DNA from 3 places in the Bradyrhizobium sp. S3.7.6 genome. Region 3 is predicted to be linked to each of the others. Evidence: predicted binding sites of a transcription regulator. Region 3 holds the regulator's gene; each other region holds the start of a gene.

Region 1 (4,709 bases), 5.6 Mb from region 3:
GTGAAGCCCACGAAACCGATGCCGCCGTCCACATAAAGGTCGATCAGATTGCGGTCCGGCGGGCTGTAGGCAATGCGGCCGAACGCGGTGACGCCCGGAAGCGAGGCTGACGTGGTGTTGTCCTTCACCTCCGGCGGGCGATAGAGCACCTGCTCGATGACAGCGAAGATACCGTAATTGCCGCGAAGTCTTGCAGGCACACCGCTTCCGCCGGGATCGGCGATCGAGAGCCCCTCGGCCGTAAAACGCTGGCTGTCGAACGAGCCGTAATGCTTCCAGGCGCCCGGCGTGAAATTGCCGGCGAGCGGCCGGCCGCCGATATCGATGTCGTAGTTGAAGCGGACCTGCCCGATCACCCACGGCGGATCGTTGACCCGGAACGCCAGGCCATGATGGTCGCGCAGCTGCGGATCCTGATCGCCCGGACCCGACGGATCGCCGTTGAACACCGCACCGAACGCGGTGATGTTGTCCGTCAGCGCCGCCTTGATGCGGATACCGGGCACAGCGATCGGCGGTGCCGGGCCGCCGGCCGGAAGGTTGCTCGCCTTGATCGCGGGCCAGCCGAAGGTGCCGTTGATGAAGAGGTCGTCGGTCTGGCTGTCGAAGAACTCGACGTCGGCGGCCTGCTGGCCGGCCCTGATGTTCAGGCGGTCGCCAAAGAAGCTCTGCTCGAAATAGGCGTTGTAGAGCCGCTGGTCCGGCAATGCCTCGATCTCGCTGATGGTGGCGAGGTTCATCACGTAGTTGCGGCTCAGCCCCTGGCCGTAGATCACGAACGCATTGGCGTAGAAGCGGCCGCCGGCCCAGCCGACGAGCTTGTCGAGATCGGCATCGACCGAGAGATCGAGGCGCCCGAAATGGATGGCGCCGCGCTTCACGCCGCCGGAGACGTTGGCGATGTTGTCGGCGATATAGGTGGCGCCGAAGTTCAGGCCCTTGTTGGCAAGCCCGTCATGCCATTCGTTGAACCATTTCGGCGCCAGCCATTCGGCCGCGCTTTCGTCCTTGGCGCCGGCGAGCGCGCCGGTGCTCGCCACCGTCGAGGCCAGCACGATCGCGGCCGCATTTCGCAGCGGAAATCTGTGGGACGTCCCGATCACGGCTGATACCGGCTGCGTACGCTACCTGAAGATACCCGTGCGCCGCATGAACAGATAGGCCGCGCCGACCGACGAGGCCATCAGGAGCGCCGCCCAGAGAAATCCGCTCTCGACGTCGGTGAGCGGCAGGCCCTTGGTGTTCATGCCGAAGATGCCGGTGATCAGGGTCGGCGGCAGCAGCAGCGAGGTCACGATGGAGAGCGTGTGGAGGTGGTGGTTGCTCTCCTCCTCGTTCTTGAAGCGCAGCTCCTCCTCGAGCAGGCGGCTGCGTTCGCGGAGCTCGACGATGTCGTGATCGAGCCCGTCCAGCCGCTGCGCCAGCTTGCCGGCGTGAATGCGCAAGGCCGGCGCGAGATGATCGGTGTTCTTCTGATCGAGGCGGTGGAACAGCACGCGCAGGCCGGTGAGCTGGCGATGCAACCTGACGCAGGTCCGGCGCAGCCGGCCGAGATTGCGGCGCATCTCCGGCTTGGCGTCGTCGGCCAAAATCCGTTCCTCGATGTCGTCGATCTCCTGGCCGAGCTTGTCCGCCATCCGGTCCAGCGTATCGGCGACCTCGTCGACGATCTTTTCCAGGAGATGGGCGACGTTGTCGACGCGGTAGCCGCCTTCGAGCACGCGGCGCGTCGCATCGGCCGAGCACAGCGCCTGATGCCGGCCGCTGACGAGAAGATGCTCGGTCATGGCGAAACGCAGGAACGCGGTCTCCTCCGTCGCGCTGTCGATGTCGCGCACGAGATCGGAGAAGACGCCGTAGACGCAATGGTCGATGACGTGAAGCTGCTGGAAAGTGTCGTTGGACAGCAGGAGGTCACGCGCGAGCGGCGGCAGCTGTGACGCCGCGATCCAGGGTCGTGCGCGCGTATCGGTCAGGTTGAAATGCAGCCAGAGCCGGCCGTCATGGCTGAACTCGATCGGCTGGTCGATCGGCAGCGCCTCGGCACTGCCGTCGCCGTGCAGCCGGAACGCCCAGACCAGGCCGGGAATGACGGGCACGGTGTCCGATATCGTGCTGACAAGCTTCGCCGGCTCAGCCATGGCCAACCCCAACCGTCAACAAATGCCCCGCTTCCGGAAGATGGCTGACGGCATCTTCCGGACTTCTCGCGGGTACTCAATTACGGCTTTGTTACAGTTTGATGATGGTGCCGCCCTACTCTGCAGCGAGCCCCGTCGCGGCCATCGCCTCGGCCTCCTTGACGTAGTCGTGCACGACGCGGCCGAACGGCAGCGTGAGATCGGCGATGTAGTGGTGCGCGCCCAGGCAGCGGCGGACCGGGAAATCCGCGACCGGCGCGTTGACATGCGGCACCAGATGCAGCCGGCCGGGCCCCATCCAGGAGCCCTTCGGCACGATGTCGATGAGGTTGATCGCGACGAGTTGGCAAACTTCGAGACGGCCGTCGACGCCCGGGATCATCTTCAGATTGATCTGCGTCTTCGACAGCGTCGCACGGGTGCGATCGCCGTTGCCGGCCATGCTCTCGTGCTTGTAGCCCATCGTGCCCATGGCGACGAGCTGACCGGCATATTCCAGCGTGCCAGTCAGCGTGTCCTTGACGATCTCGAGTTTCGGATGGGCATATTTCTTGGGAAAGCCCCAGATCTCGCGGCCCGCCGCGATCGGCGGATCATCATCCAGATACATCTGCGAGACGAAATTGACCTCCTCGCCGTTGAGGCGCGCGGGGATGACGAGGCCGGATTCGGTGTAGCTGCCGAAGCCGGAGGAGTCCGGCATCTTGATCCATTCGTAGTGCACGATCGGCTGGTCGATCGGCTCCAGCGGCTCAGGCAGGCCGGCGCGGATCAGCTCCGGATCGGTCTCGTAGGTGATGACGAGGAATTCGCGGTTGACGAAGCGATAGGGCCCGGCCGGATAGCTCGGCCCCGCCGCCGGCATGGACGGAAGTCTCAGCACGTCTTCCCTGCGCATCCTGATCTCCTGTGTGTGGTGCCCGCCCGGCGGCGTCAGGCCTGGACCGCAAATTGCTAGCCGCCGTCATTGACTGCGATGTGAAGGATTTCCGTCAGGCGCACGACCTCCCGCCATTTCCGCTGCGGTCGGCCTGCATGCAGACGACGCATCGGCGCTGAAATTGTCATCACGCCGTCACTGCCGGACGCAATCGTTTGGTCCACGCTAGGAGGCACCCATGGACGCCCGCACGTCGCAACCGGCTCATCAGACGCATCAGCCTCCCGCACGGGGCTGGCGCCCCGAACGCTGCGACCGCGTCGCGCTGGTGCTGCAAGGTGGCGGCGCGCTCGGCGCCTACCAGGCCGGCGTCTACCAGGCGCTGCACGAAGCCGGCATCGAGCCCGACTGGGTCTGCGGTGTCTCGATCGGTGCAATCAACTCCGCCATCATCGCCGGCAACAAGCCGGAGAAGCGGCTGGAGGCGCTGCGCATCTTCTGGGAGCGCATCACCAATCGCAAGATCTGGCATTACACGCCCGACGGCGACATCTTCCGCCAGTGGCGCAATCTCACCAGTGCGTGGATGACGTCGGCGATGGGCCAGCCCGGCTTCTTCACCCCGCACCAGGTCAATCCCTGGTTCAGCCCGGTCGGCGCGCACCGCCACCAGCTATTACGACACGATGCCGCTGAAGGAGAGCCTGCTGGAGCTCGTCGACTTCGACCTCATCAACGAGAAGAAGGTCCGTTTCGCGGTCGGCGCGGTCAACGTGCTCTCGGGCAACTTCATCTATTTCGACAACTCCCATGACGAGATCGAGCCGGAGCACATCATGGCCTCCGGCGCCCTGCCCCCGGCGCTGCCGATGGTGCGGATCGGCACCGATCATTTCTGGGACGGCGGCATCGTCTCCAACACGCCGCTCCAGCATCTGCTCGACCAGGAGGATGCGCTCAACTCGCTGGTGTTCCAGGTCGACCTGTTCAGCGCACGGGGCGTGCTGCCGCGCTCGATCCAGGACGTAATGGCCCGCCACAAGGACATCATGTATTCCTCGCGCACGCGCCACAACACCGACGTCTACCGCCGCACGCACAACCTCAAGGTTCTGCTCTACAAGGCCCTGGCGAAAGTCCCGGACGAGCAACTCTCCGACGAGGATCGTAGCCTCAAGGCAAGCCTGCGCAACATGCCGGAGATCGCGATCCTGCACCTGATCTATCAGCAGAAGGCCTATGAGGGCGACGCCAAGGACCACGAATTCTCGGGCACCTCGATGCGCGAGCACTGGACAAGCGGCTACGAGGACACCAAGCGCACCCTGAAGCGCCGCGACTGGATCAAGATGCCCGAGGAAGGCATGGGCCTCGTGGTGCACGACGTGCACCGGGAGACGGAGAGCGCGTAACGGGCGCTCTTCAGACGGACCGCTCCAAACAAAAACTGCGAAAACAACCCCATGCACAGTAGCCGGCGCGTGGCGGATCAATGACTTACGTTTTACCGAAGTCAACTTGACTCGTCGGGCAAAACAGGAGCATGATGGCATCATTGCAAAATCGCACGATGCATCCGCTCCAGGCCGATCGCGCCACATGGTCAGACGGCGCCGCATCCCCTAAATTGCGCGCGGAATGACGTTGGGAGGCTGGCTTGCGCGCCGTCAGCGAAGCCGCTTACTTCT
Region 2 (4,709 bases), 730 kb from region 3:
TATCCCGGAAGGCGGTCTCACCAAGCACTGGCCCGACGGCGAGCAGATGTCGATCTACGACGCCGCGATGAAGTACCAGCAGGAGCAGGTGCCGCTGGTGGTGTTCGCCGGTGCCGAATACGGCAACGGTTCCTCGCGCGACTGGGCTGCGAAGGGCACGCGCCTGCTCGGCGTCCGCGCCGTGATCTGCCAGAGCTTCGAGCGTATCCACCGCTCCAACCTGGTCGGCATGGGCGTGCTGCCGCTGACCTTCGAGGAAGGCACCTCCTGGTCGTCGCTCGGCCTGAAGGGCGACGAGAAGGTCACGCTGCGCGGCCTGGTCGGCGACCTGAAGCCGCGTCAGAAGCTGACCGCGGAGATCGTCTCCGGCGACGGTTCGTTGCAGCGGGTTTCGCTGCTTTGCCGCATCGATACGCTGGATGAGCTCGATTACTACCGGAACGGCGGCATTCTGCACTACGTGCTGCGCAAGCTCGCGGCCTAAGCGCGAATTTGTGAACGGTGGCTCACCGCGACGTGAGTAGAAGGTTAAACGAGGGCGGCCTATCACAAGGCCGCCTTCGTGCGTTAGAACACGCGTCCGATGGTCCCGCCCGGCGGAAAACCTCGCCCCGGACGGTTGAGTGTACGATGCCCGTAAGACTACGGTGACCATCAGGCGATAGGATCTTCCCCCACGCGTGCGAGGTGTGACGTTCAACATGACTGCAATGATGGCTTCTAATCTGGTTTCGCGCTGGTCCGGTGCACTCTGGTCGGGAGCACTTGGTATCTGCGCCATCGTCGCCGTCATCCGTCCCGCCGAGGCTGATCCTCGCGCCGTAGTCGAGCTCTTCACATCGCAGGGCTGCTCCTCCTGCCCGCCCGCCGACCAGGTCATCGGCGATCTCTCCAACGACCCGTCGATCATCGCGCTGAGCATGCCGATCGACTATTGGGATTATCTCGGCTGGAAGGACACGCTTGCGGATTCGCGCTTCTCGGCGCGGCAGCGCGCCTATTCGCGCATGCGCGGCGACCGCGAGGTCTATACGCCGCAAGTCGTGGTCAACGGTTCGACGCATGTCATCGGCAGCGATCGCGCCGGCATCGAGAGCGCGATCGGCAAGACCGACAACGGCACAGGCGTAATGAGCGTGCCGGTGACGATGTCGCTTGCAGGCAAGCAGATCAACGTGTCGGTGGCGGCGAGCAAGGAGTCGGCGGTCTCGCACGGTGAGGTCTGGATCTGCTCGATCACGAAATCGGTGCCGATCGCAATCAGCCGCGGCGAAAATCGCGGACAGCAGATCACCTATCACAACGTCGTGCGCAACCTGCTCAAGGTCGGCGACTGGAACGGGCGTCCGGAAAGCTGGACGGTGCCGTTGGAAAATCTCACGCGCGACGGCGTCGACGGCGCTGTGGTCTATGTCCAGGACGGCAGCCGTGAGAAGCCGGGTGCGATGCTTGGCGCGGCGTACACGTCGCTGCACTAGATCCGATCTCTCTCGCCAACGTCGCACTCGCTCTCACGCCTCATGGTGAGGAGCGCGCCCTCGCGCGCGAGGCGGACGATGCTACGCATCGCCGCGAGAACCATGCAGGCGCGGCTGATGCAGCGCGGCCTTCATCCTGCGAGTCACCGCTTCGCGGCTCCCCACGATGAGGGGTGAGAGTTGTCTTCGCGTTAATCAGAGAGAAGTTGGTCGTGCCGGAAACATCTCGGCACAAACCAAAAAGGACCAACTTGCGTTGGCCCTCCTTGTCGCGCGTACAGACCCGATCCTGACGGCCCCGGGGGGCTGGGGGCTGAGGAATCCGGAACCGAAAGGACCGGGTCAACGCACACAGGTCTTTTCGCAATGCAGGGCGGCAGGCGCTTGGCGGAAAAGCGGCGATATCAAGATTCCTTCTAACGATCCCGTGACGGTTTGCCGCGACAGAATTCCACTCCTGCGTGTGCTCCGATTCGCACCCGATTCAATCAGTTGAGTGAAGAGCCCCTTGCGGCGGGGAACAGTTGGCGCGATCATGCAATTGTCATGATCCGCGGTTCCGGGGACGGTCCTTCGCGGATGCGATCATGCCGCGAGATGAGGAGGCGCTCGATGAGTCTGACGCCGGAGGATGCCGATCCGAGCGAGCAGCGCGCCGTGGCGCGCCCCACCGCTGCGAATGCCCAACCCAACCGGGTGACATTCAACCGGCTGGAACTGAACCGCATCCTCAACCTGTACGGCCGCATGGTCGCCGACGGCGAGTGGCGCGACTATGCCATCGACTTCCTGAAGGACCGCGCGGTGTTCTCGGTCTTCCGCCGCGCCTCGGAGGTGCCGATCTATCGCATCGAGAAGGACCCGCGGCTGGCGCGCAAGCAGGGCATGTACAGCGTGATCTCGGCGACCGGCCTGATCCTGCGCCGCGGCCACGAGCTCGAGCGCGTGCTGCTGGTGATCGATCGAAAATTGGCGGTGGTTTAGCCTTACGGACGGTGCCGTAGTGTGGGCAAAGGCGCACCGCGCCGTGCCCACCATCTTTCCTCAATCACCGGGCATGCTGGGCACGCTTCCGCCTTCGCTCTCCGAGCTACGGCGGACAAGTCGCTTTGCCCACCCTACGAGACCGAGGTTATTTCGGCACCGTACTCGCGCCCTCGCCCAGATCCCGCTGCATCATCACCGTGTCGAGCCAGCGGCCGAATTTCAGGCCAACATTGGGATGCGTGCCGATCATCTTGAAACCGCCGCGCGTGTGCACGCCGATCGAGCCGGCATTGGCGGAATCGCCGATCACCGCGATCATCTGGCGGAAGCCGCGCGCCTCGCATTCAGCGATCAGCCGGTCCAGCAGCAATGAGCCGATGCCGCGGCGGTGGAACGCGGGATCGAGATAGATCGAGTTCTCGACCGTGAAGCGGTAGGCCGGCCGCGGTCGGTAGGCGCCGGCATAGGCATAGCCGGCGACGCTACGATCGAGGATGGCGACGAAATAGGGATAGCCGCCGTCGATCAGCGCGCGGTAGCGGCGCGTCATCTCGGCCAGATCCGGCGGCGCCAGCTCGAATGTCGCGGTGCCCTCGCGGACGGCCTGCTTGTAGATGGCGGTGATGGCGGGAAGGTCGGCCTCAATGGCGGGCCTGATCTCAGGTGCGGACATGGCGGCGAGATTAGAGCCTTCCCGCGGTCACTGGAAGGGGCAACGCCGCTTCCCCATGCTCCGTCATTGCCAGCGCAGCAGCCCTCCAATCTTCTCCGCTGTCATGCCCCGCGCAGGGGGGCATCCAGTACTCCGAGACAGCGCGGCTAGAACCGAGCCGCTGCGGCGTACTGGATCGCCCGCCCCAGTGCGCAATTGCGCACAAGGCGGGCGATGACAAGCGGGGGGGCGTCGCGCATCCCGGCCCAAACAAAAACCCCGGCCTCTCGGCCGGGGTTCGTATCCGTTCTCTCGTCGAAGCGCTTAGTCGCGCTGGCCAAGGAGCTGCAGGAGCAGCGTGAACAGGTTGATGAAGTTCAGGTACAGCGACAGTGCGCCGGTGATGGCCGCACGCTCTGCGATGTCACCGCCGGCCGAGGCGTAGCCGTAGATGTAGTCGTTCTTCAGCCGCTGGGTATCCCAGGCGGTGAGGCCCGCGAACACCAGCACGCCCACCACCGAGACGATGAACTGCAGCATCGTGCTCGCCAGGAACAGGTTGACCAGGCTCGCGATGATGATGCCGATCAGGCCCATGAACAGGAACGAGCCCATCCCGGTCAGATCACGCTTGGTGGTGTAGCCGTAGAGGCTCAGTGCGCCAAACGTGGCCGCGGTGATGAAGAACACCCGCACGATCGAGGTGTGCGTGAACACCAGGAAGATCGAGGACAGCGAGATGCCCATCAGCGCCGCGAACACCCAGAACAGGATCTGCGCGGTCGAGGGGGCGAGACGGTTGATGCCCGCCGAGATCACGAACACCATCGCGAGTGGCGCGAGCATGAACAGCCACTTCAGGGGGCTGACGAACATCGCGTAGCCGAACGGCGTCAGGAACAGCTTGCCGACGCGGACGGCCTCCGGGGTCGGAACGTCGGTCACGGCGGCCATATAGACGCCGAGCGCGGCCAGGCCGGTGATGGCGAGGCCGATGCTCATGTAATTGTAGATGCGCAGCATATAGGCGCGCAGGCCGGCATCGACCGTCGCGGCGTCAACACGCCCGGCGGCCCTGCCGAAAGGAGAAGCGTAGTTACGGTCTAGGTCCGACATGGTCGAATTCCCGTTGGTTAGCCCGGTCCGGCATGAGGGTCGCCATGCCGCCGGTTCGTCAAATTCTATCTCGGATACCGATCTGTGCCGACTAAATTCTGGCTCATAATCGGGGGTCCGAACCCATTGGATATGTGGGAAACTAACACATTCGCTGCAACCGTCCACGCGCGGCTGAATGTCGCCCTCGCCCGCAATCCTGGCGAGCAGACGTGGTTAATCGCTGGAATCGTGCGATTCCGACATCGCGGGGTCGCCCGCTACCATTTGTCACAAATTCCGCAACACCGTGGCGGGCTTTTTGTTCAATGCCAGCAGCGTCCCAGCGAGCCCAAGTCCGACCGTGACGACCAGGGCCGCCGCGACCACGCCGGCCGCGCTGCCGGCCTGCCAGACGAAACTCAGCGTCATCAGCCGCGTCACGATCATCCAGGCCGCGACGCTGCCGGCGATCACGCCGAACACCGCGGTGGCAA
Region 3 (4,709 bases):
TCGATATCGCCATGCGGGACCTGGTCGAAGCCGTCCATCGGCGGGCCAAACCCTTCGAGATATTTTGCCGAACCGGTCGCGGCGAGCGTTGCCAGCGTGCGGCCGTGGAAGGCGCCTTCGAAGGTGATGATGCGGTAACGTTCCGGATGACCCTTGGAGAAGTGATGATGGCGGACCAGCTTGATCACACCTTCCAGCGCTTCGGCGCCGGAATTGCAGAAGAACACGAAGTCCGCGAAGCTTTCGTTGCACAGACGCGCGGCGAGCTTCTCGCCGTCCGGGCTCTGGAACAGGTTCGACATGTGCCAGAGTTTGGTGGCCTGCTCTTGCAACGCCTTGACCAACGCAGGATGAGCATGGCCGAGCGCATTCACCGCCACACCCGAGGTGAAATCGAGATAGCGATCGCCATTGGTCGCAATCAGCCAGCAGCCTTCACCGCGCTCGAAACCGAGGTCGGACCTGGCGAAAACGGGGAGCAAATGCGGCGCTGCGCTGTTAGTCATGACGATCACTTGAATGTTGCGGACGGTGTGAGCGTGCATTGCGCAACGCACCATTGACCGGCCCGGAAAACGAAACGTGCCGCCTTTTAAGGGCGGCACGCCTGACTATCTTATGCCTGGTGAAACCGGTGTCAATGCCGCCCGGAAAGCCTCGCGAAACGCAGAATCCGTAGTCTTGCGGTGGCGATTTTGCGTATTTCCGCCACGGAACATGTGGAAGCGAGTCGGCGGACTCTTGCGCGTGAGTCACGCCATATTGTAGCGTTTGGCTTGTCAGATACGACATCTCGTGCAGCAGTTCTGATCCTCGAAGTCCTCATGTACCGGCGTAAGCGTTCGGGCGCATCTGGTGCGCCCGGCGAGCCTTAAGGGATTCTGGCGGCACGGGTTTTTCGAAGCTTAGGCATTCGCCGTGCGGCCGCCAGGATGGCAGGCGCCGGCGAAGGAAAGGGTGCAATGACCGTTTTGACCTGGTCGGATGATCGCGTCGAGCAGCTGAAAAAGCTCTGGGAGGCCGGACTTTCGGCCAGCCAGATCGCCGCTGAACTCGGCAATGTGACCCGCAATGCCGTAATCGGCAAAGTGCACCGGCTCGGCCTGTCGGGCCGCGCCAAGAGCCCTTCATCGGCAGCGCCGCGGCCGCGCAAGGCGCGCCCCGCCCAGCACATGATGCGGGTGACACGCCCGATCGCGCGCGGCAACACCGCGCTGGCGCAGGCCTTCGAAGTCGAGGTCGAGGCCGAACCGGTCACCTACGACAACGTCGTGCCGATGAGCCAGCGGCTGTCGCTGCTGGAGCTGAACGAGGCCACCTGCCACTGGCCGGTCGGCGATCCCTCGAGCCCGGATTTCTTCTTCTGCGGCGGCAAGGCGCTCTCCGGCCTGCCCTACTGCGCCCAGCACTCGCGCGTGGCGTATCAGCCCGCGGCCGATCGCCGGCGCGCGCCGGCGAAGCCGGGTCCGCGCTGAAGTCGTTCTGAGCTCAGAAAGGAGCCGTCACACGATGGCGGCTCAACAAATCCGATGTCGTCCCGGACAAGCGCGCCTCGAGCGCGCGCAGATCCGGGACCCTTAACCACCGCAAGATGTGGCTACGGGGACTCGGAGTTACCTTTTCACAAAATAACCGCTCGCTGTGGGTGTCCCGGACCCGCGCTTGCGCTTGTCCGGGACGACACCGAGAGTGTGGCCGCAGCTCACCGAGCTACGCCTGCTCCGCCTTCGCAAAGCGATCGTCCAGTGCGTAGCCCGCGCCGCGGACGGTGCGGATCGGGTCCTGCTCGCGGCCGAGATTGAGCAGCTTGCGCAGGCGGCCGATATGGACGTCGACGGTGCGCTCGTCGATGTAGATGTCACGGCCCCAGACGCTGTCGAGCAGCTGCTCGCGCGAGAACACGCGGCCGGGATGCTCCAGGAAGAACTCCAGCAGGCGATATTCGGTCGGACCGAGATCGATCGGCCGGCCCGAGCGCGCCACGCGGCGCTTGTCGCGGTCGAGCTCGATGTCGCCATAGGCGAGCACGGTGGCGAGCCGCTCGGGGCTGGCGCGCCTGAGCAGGCCCTTCACGCGTGCCAGCAGCTCCGGCACCGAGAACGGCTTGACGATGTAGTCGTCGGCGCCGGTCGCAAGGCCCCGCACCCGCTCGCTCTCCTCGCCGCGCGCGGTGAGCATGATGATCGGGAGCTGCTTGGTCTCGGGCCGGGTGCGCAGCCGCCGGCACAGCTCGATGCCGGAGAGGCCCGGCAGCATCCAGTCGAGCACGATCAAATCGGGGATGTGCTCCTTGAGGCGGGTGTCGGCGTCGTCGCCGCGCATCACCGTCTCGACGTCATAGCCGTCGCCTTCGAGGTTGTAGCGGAGAAGCTCGGTGAGAGCTTCCTCGTCCTCAACCACCATAATGCGTGCGCCCATGGTGTTCGTCGCTCCTTAAGTGTTCGGGACCGTCGTGGCGAAGGTCGTCATGTCGCCCTTCGGCCGCTTGTCGGTGATCGCCTGGCCCTCGATCATGTAGAACACGGTCTCGGCGATGTTGGTGGCGTGGTCACCGATGCGCTCGATGTTCTTGGCGCAGAACATCAGATGGATGCAGAACGAGATGTTGCGCGGATCCTCCATCATGTAGGTGAGGAGCTCGCGGAACAGCGAGGTGCAGATGGCGTCGACTTCCTCGTCGCCCTTCCACACCGCCATCGCCGCCGGCAGATCGTGCGCGGCATAGGCATCCAGCACCGACTTGACTTGTTGCTGCACGAGGTCGGTCATGTGCTCCAGACCGCGGAACAGCTTGAGCGGATGGAAATCCGTCTCCAGCGCCGCGACGCGCTTGCCCATGTTCTTGGCGAGGTCGCCGATCCGCTCGAGATCGGTCGCGACGCGCATGGCGCCGACGATCTCGCGCAGATCCACCGCCATCGGCTGGCGGCGCGCGATGGTGAGAACGGCGCGCTCCTCGATCTTCTTCTGGAGCGCGTCGAGCTCGGCGTCGATGGTCACGACGCGCTGGCCGAGCGCGACGTCGCGGCGGATAAGCGCGTCGACGGAATCGACGATCATGCGCTCGGCGATGCCGCCCATCTCGGCGACCAGGCGCGTGAGCTCCTGGAGGTCGGTGTCGAAGGCCTTTGCGGTATGTTCAGAACCCATGTTCCGTCTCCTCAGCCGAACCGGCCGGTGATGTAATCCTGCGTGCGCCGGTCGGTCGGCGACGTGAAGATCTTGCTGGTGTCGTCGAACTCGATCAGCTCGCCGAGATACATGAAGGCGGTCTTGTCGGAGACGCGCGCCGCCTGCTGCATGTTGTGGGTGACGATCGCGATCGTGTAGTTCTCGGACAGCTCCTGGATCAGCTCCTCGACCTTGGCGGTCGAGATCGGGTCGAGCGCCGAGCAGGGCTCGTCGAACAAGATCACCTCGGGCCGCACCGCGACCGTGCGGGCGATGCAGAGGCGCTGCTGCTGGCCGCCGGAGAGCGACAGGCCGGAGGCGTTGAGCTTGTCCTTGACCTCGTTCCACAGCGCGCCACCGCGCAGCGCCTTCTCGACGCGGTCGTCCATCTCGGACTTCGAGATCTTCTCGTAAAGGCGGATGCCGAAGGCGATGTTCTCGTAGATCGTCATCGGGAACGGCGTCGGCTTCTGGAACACCATGCCGACGCGGGCGCGCAGCAAATTGAGGTCCAGCTTGGGGTCGAGGACGTTGGTCTGGTCGAGCATGAGCTGACCGGTGACGCGCTGGCCCGGATAGAGGTCGTACATCCGATTGAAGATGCGCAGCAGGGTCGACTTGCCGCAGCCCGACGGGCCGATGAACGCCGTGACGCGGTTGGTGCCGAGCGCCAGATTGATGTTCTTCAGCGCGTGGTGCTCGCCGTAATAGAAATTGAGGTTGCGCACCGTCACCTTGGCCGGAGCTTCGGGCAGCACCGGCGCCTGGGGCAAACCACCGGCCGCGCTCATCGATACGGAAAGATCACTCATTTTGCGGTCCTCTCGGCGCTCAGAATGCGCGCGCCAATATTCAGGGCAAGAACGGTCAGGGTGATGAGCAGCGCGCCGCTCCAGGCGAGCTGCTTCCAGTAGGCGTAGGGGCTCTGCACGAAATTATTGATGGTGACCGGCAGGTTCGCCATCGTCTTGTTCAGACCCAGGCTGAAGAACTGGTTCGACAGCGCGGTGAAGAGCAGCGGCGCGGTCTCGCCGGCGACGCGGGCGGTGGCCAGCATCACGCCGGTGATGAGGCCCGAGCGCGCCGCGCGATAGGCGATGCGCTTGATCACCAGCGAGCGCGGCAGGCCGAGCGCCGAGGCCGCCTCACGCAGTGCGTTCGGCACCAGCAGCAGCATGTCCTCGGTCGTGCGCAGCACCACCGGGATGACGATCACCGCAAGCGCGAGGCAGCCGGCAATCGCCGAGAAGCCGCGCATCGGCACCACCACCGCACCATAGATGAACAGGCCGATGATGATCGAGGGCGCCGAGAGCAGGATGTCGTTGATGAAGCGGATCACCGAGGTCAGGCGGTCGTTGCGGCCGTACTCGGCGAGATAGGTGCCGGCGAACAGACCGAGCGGCGCGCCGATGCCGACGCCGAGCACGGTCATGATGATCGAACCCACGATGGCGTTGCGCAGGCCGCCCTCGGTCGAGCCCGGAGGCGGCGTGTCCGCAACGAAGAGCTCCAGGTTCAGGCCGGCAATGCCGTTG

The links. Region 3 encodes PhoB, which activates phosphate uptake and scavenging genes when phosphate is short. Its sites were predicted from a motif close to TGTCATNNANCTGTCAT; they were not measured.
Region 1: the regulator PhoB is predicted to act here: its motif matches at 3,204-3,220, upstream of ACVJ5M_RS29435 (acetoacetate decarboxylase).
Region 2: the regulator PhoB is predicted to act here: its motif matches at 2,010-2,026, upstream of ACVJ5M_RS05165 (DUF2794 domain-containing protein).

Annotation. Positions count from the first base shown of each region.
Region 1 covers NZ_JBSSEQ010000001.1:5,946,971-5,951,679, forward strand. The annotation lists gene ACVJ5M_RS29425 (carbohydrate porin) at 1-1,103, opposite strand, end outside; gene ACVJ5M_RS29430 (transporter) at 1,125-2,141, opposite strand; gene ACVJ5M_RS29435 (acetoacetate decarboxylase) at 2,257-3,039, opposite strand; partial or broken gene ACVJ5M_RS29440 (patatin-like phospholipase family protein) at 3,260-4,433, shown strand.
Region 2 covers NZ_JBSSEQ010000001.1:1,083,147-1,087,855, forward strand. The annotation lists gene acnA (aconitate hydratase AcnA) at 1-484, shown strand, start outside; gene ACVJ5M_RS05160 (DUF1223 domain-containing protein) at 702-1,478, shown strand; gene ACVJ5M_RS05165 (DUF2794 domain-containing protein) at 2,091-2,462, shown strand; gene ACVJ5M_RS05170 (GNAT family N-acetyltransferase) at 2,611-3,138, opposite strand; gene ACVJ5M_RS05175 (Bax inhibitor-1/YccA family protein) at 3,442-4,233, opposite strand; gene ACVJ5M_RS05180 (ABC transporter permease) at 4,504-4,709, opposite strand, start outside.
Region 3 covers NZ_JBSSEQ010000001.1:349,868-354,576, forward strand. The annotation lists gene ACVJ5M_RS01745 (aspartate aminotransferase family protein) at 1-506, opposite strand, end outside; gene ACVJ5M_RS01750 (GcrA family cell cycle regulator) at 963-1,475, shown strand; gene phoB (phosphate regulon transcriptional regulator PhoB) at 1,711-2,418, opposite strand; gene phoU (phosphate signaling complex protein PhoU) at 2,434-3,150, opposite strand; gene pstB (phosphate ABC transporter ATP-binding protein PstB) at 3,162-3,983, opposite strand; gene pstA (phosphate ABC transporter permease PstA) at 3,980-4,709, opposite strand, start outside.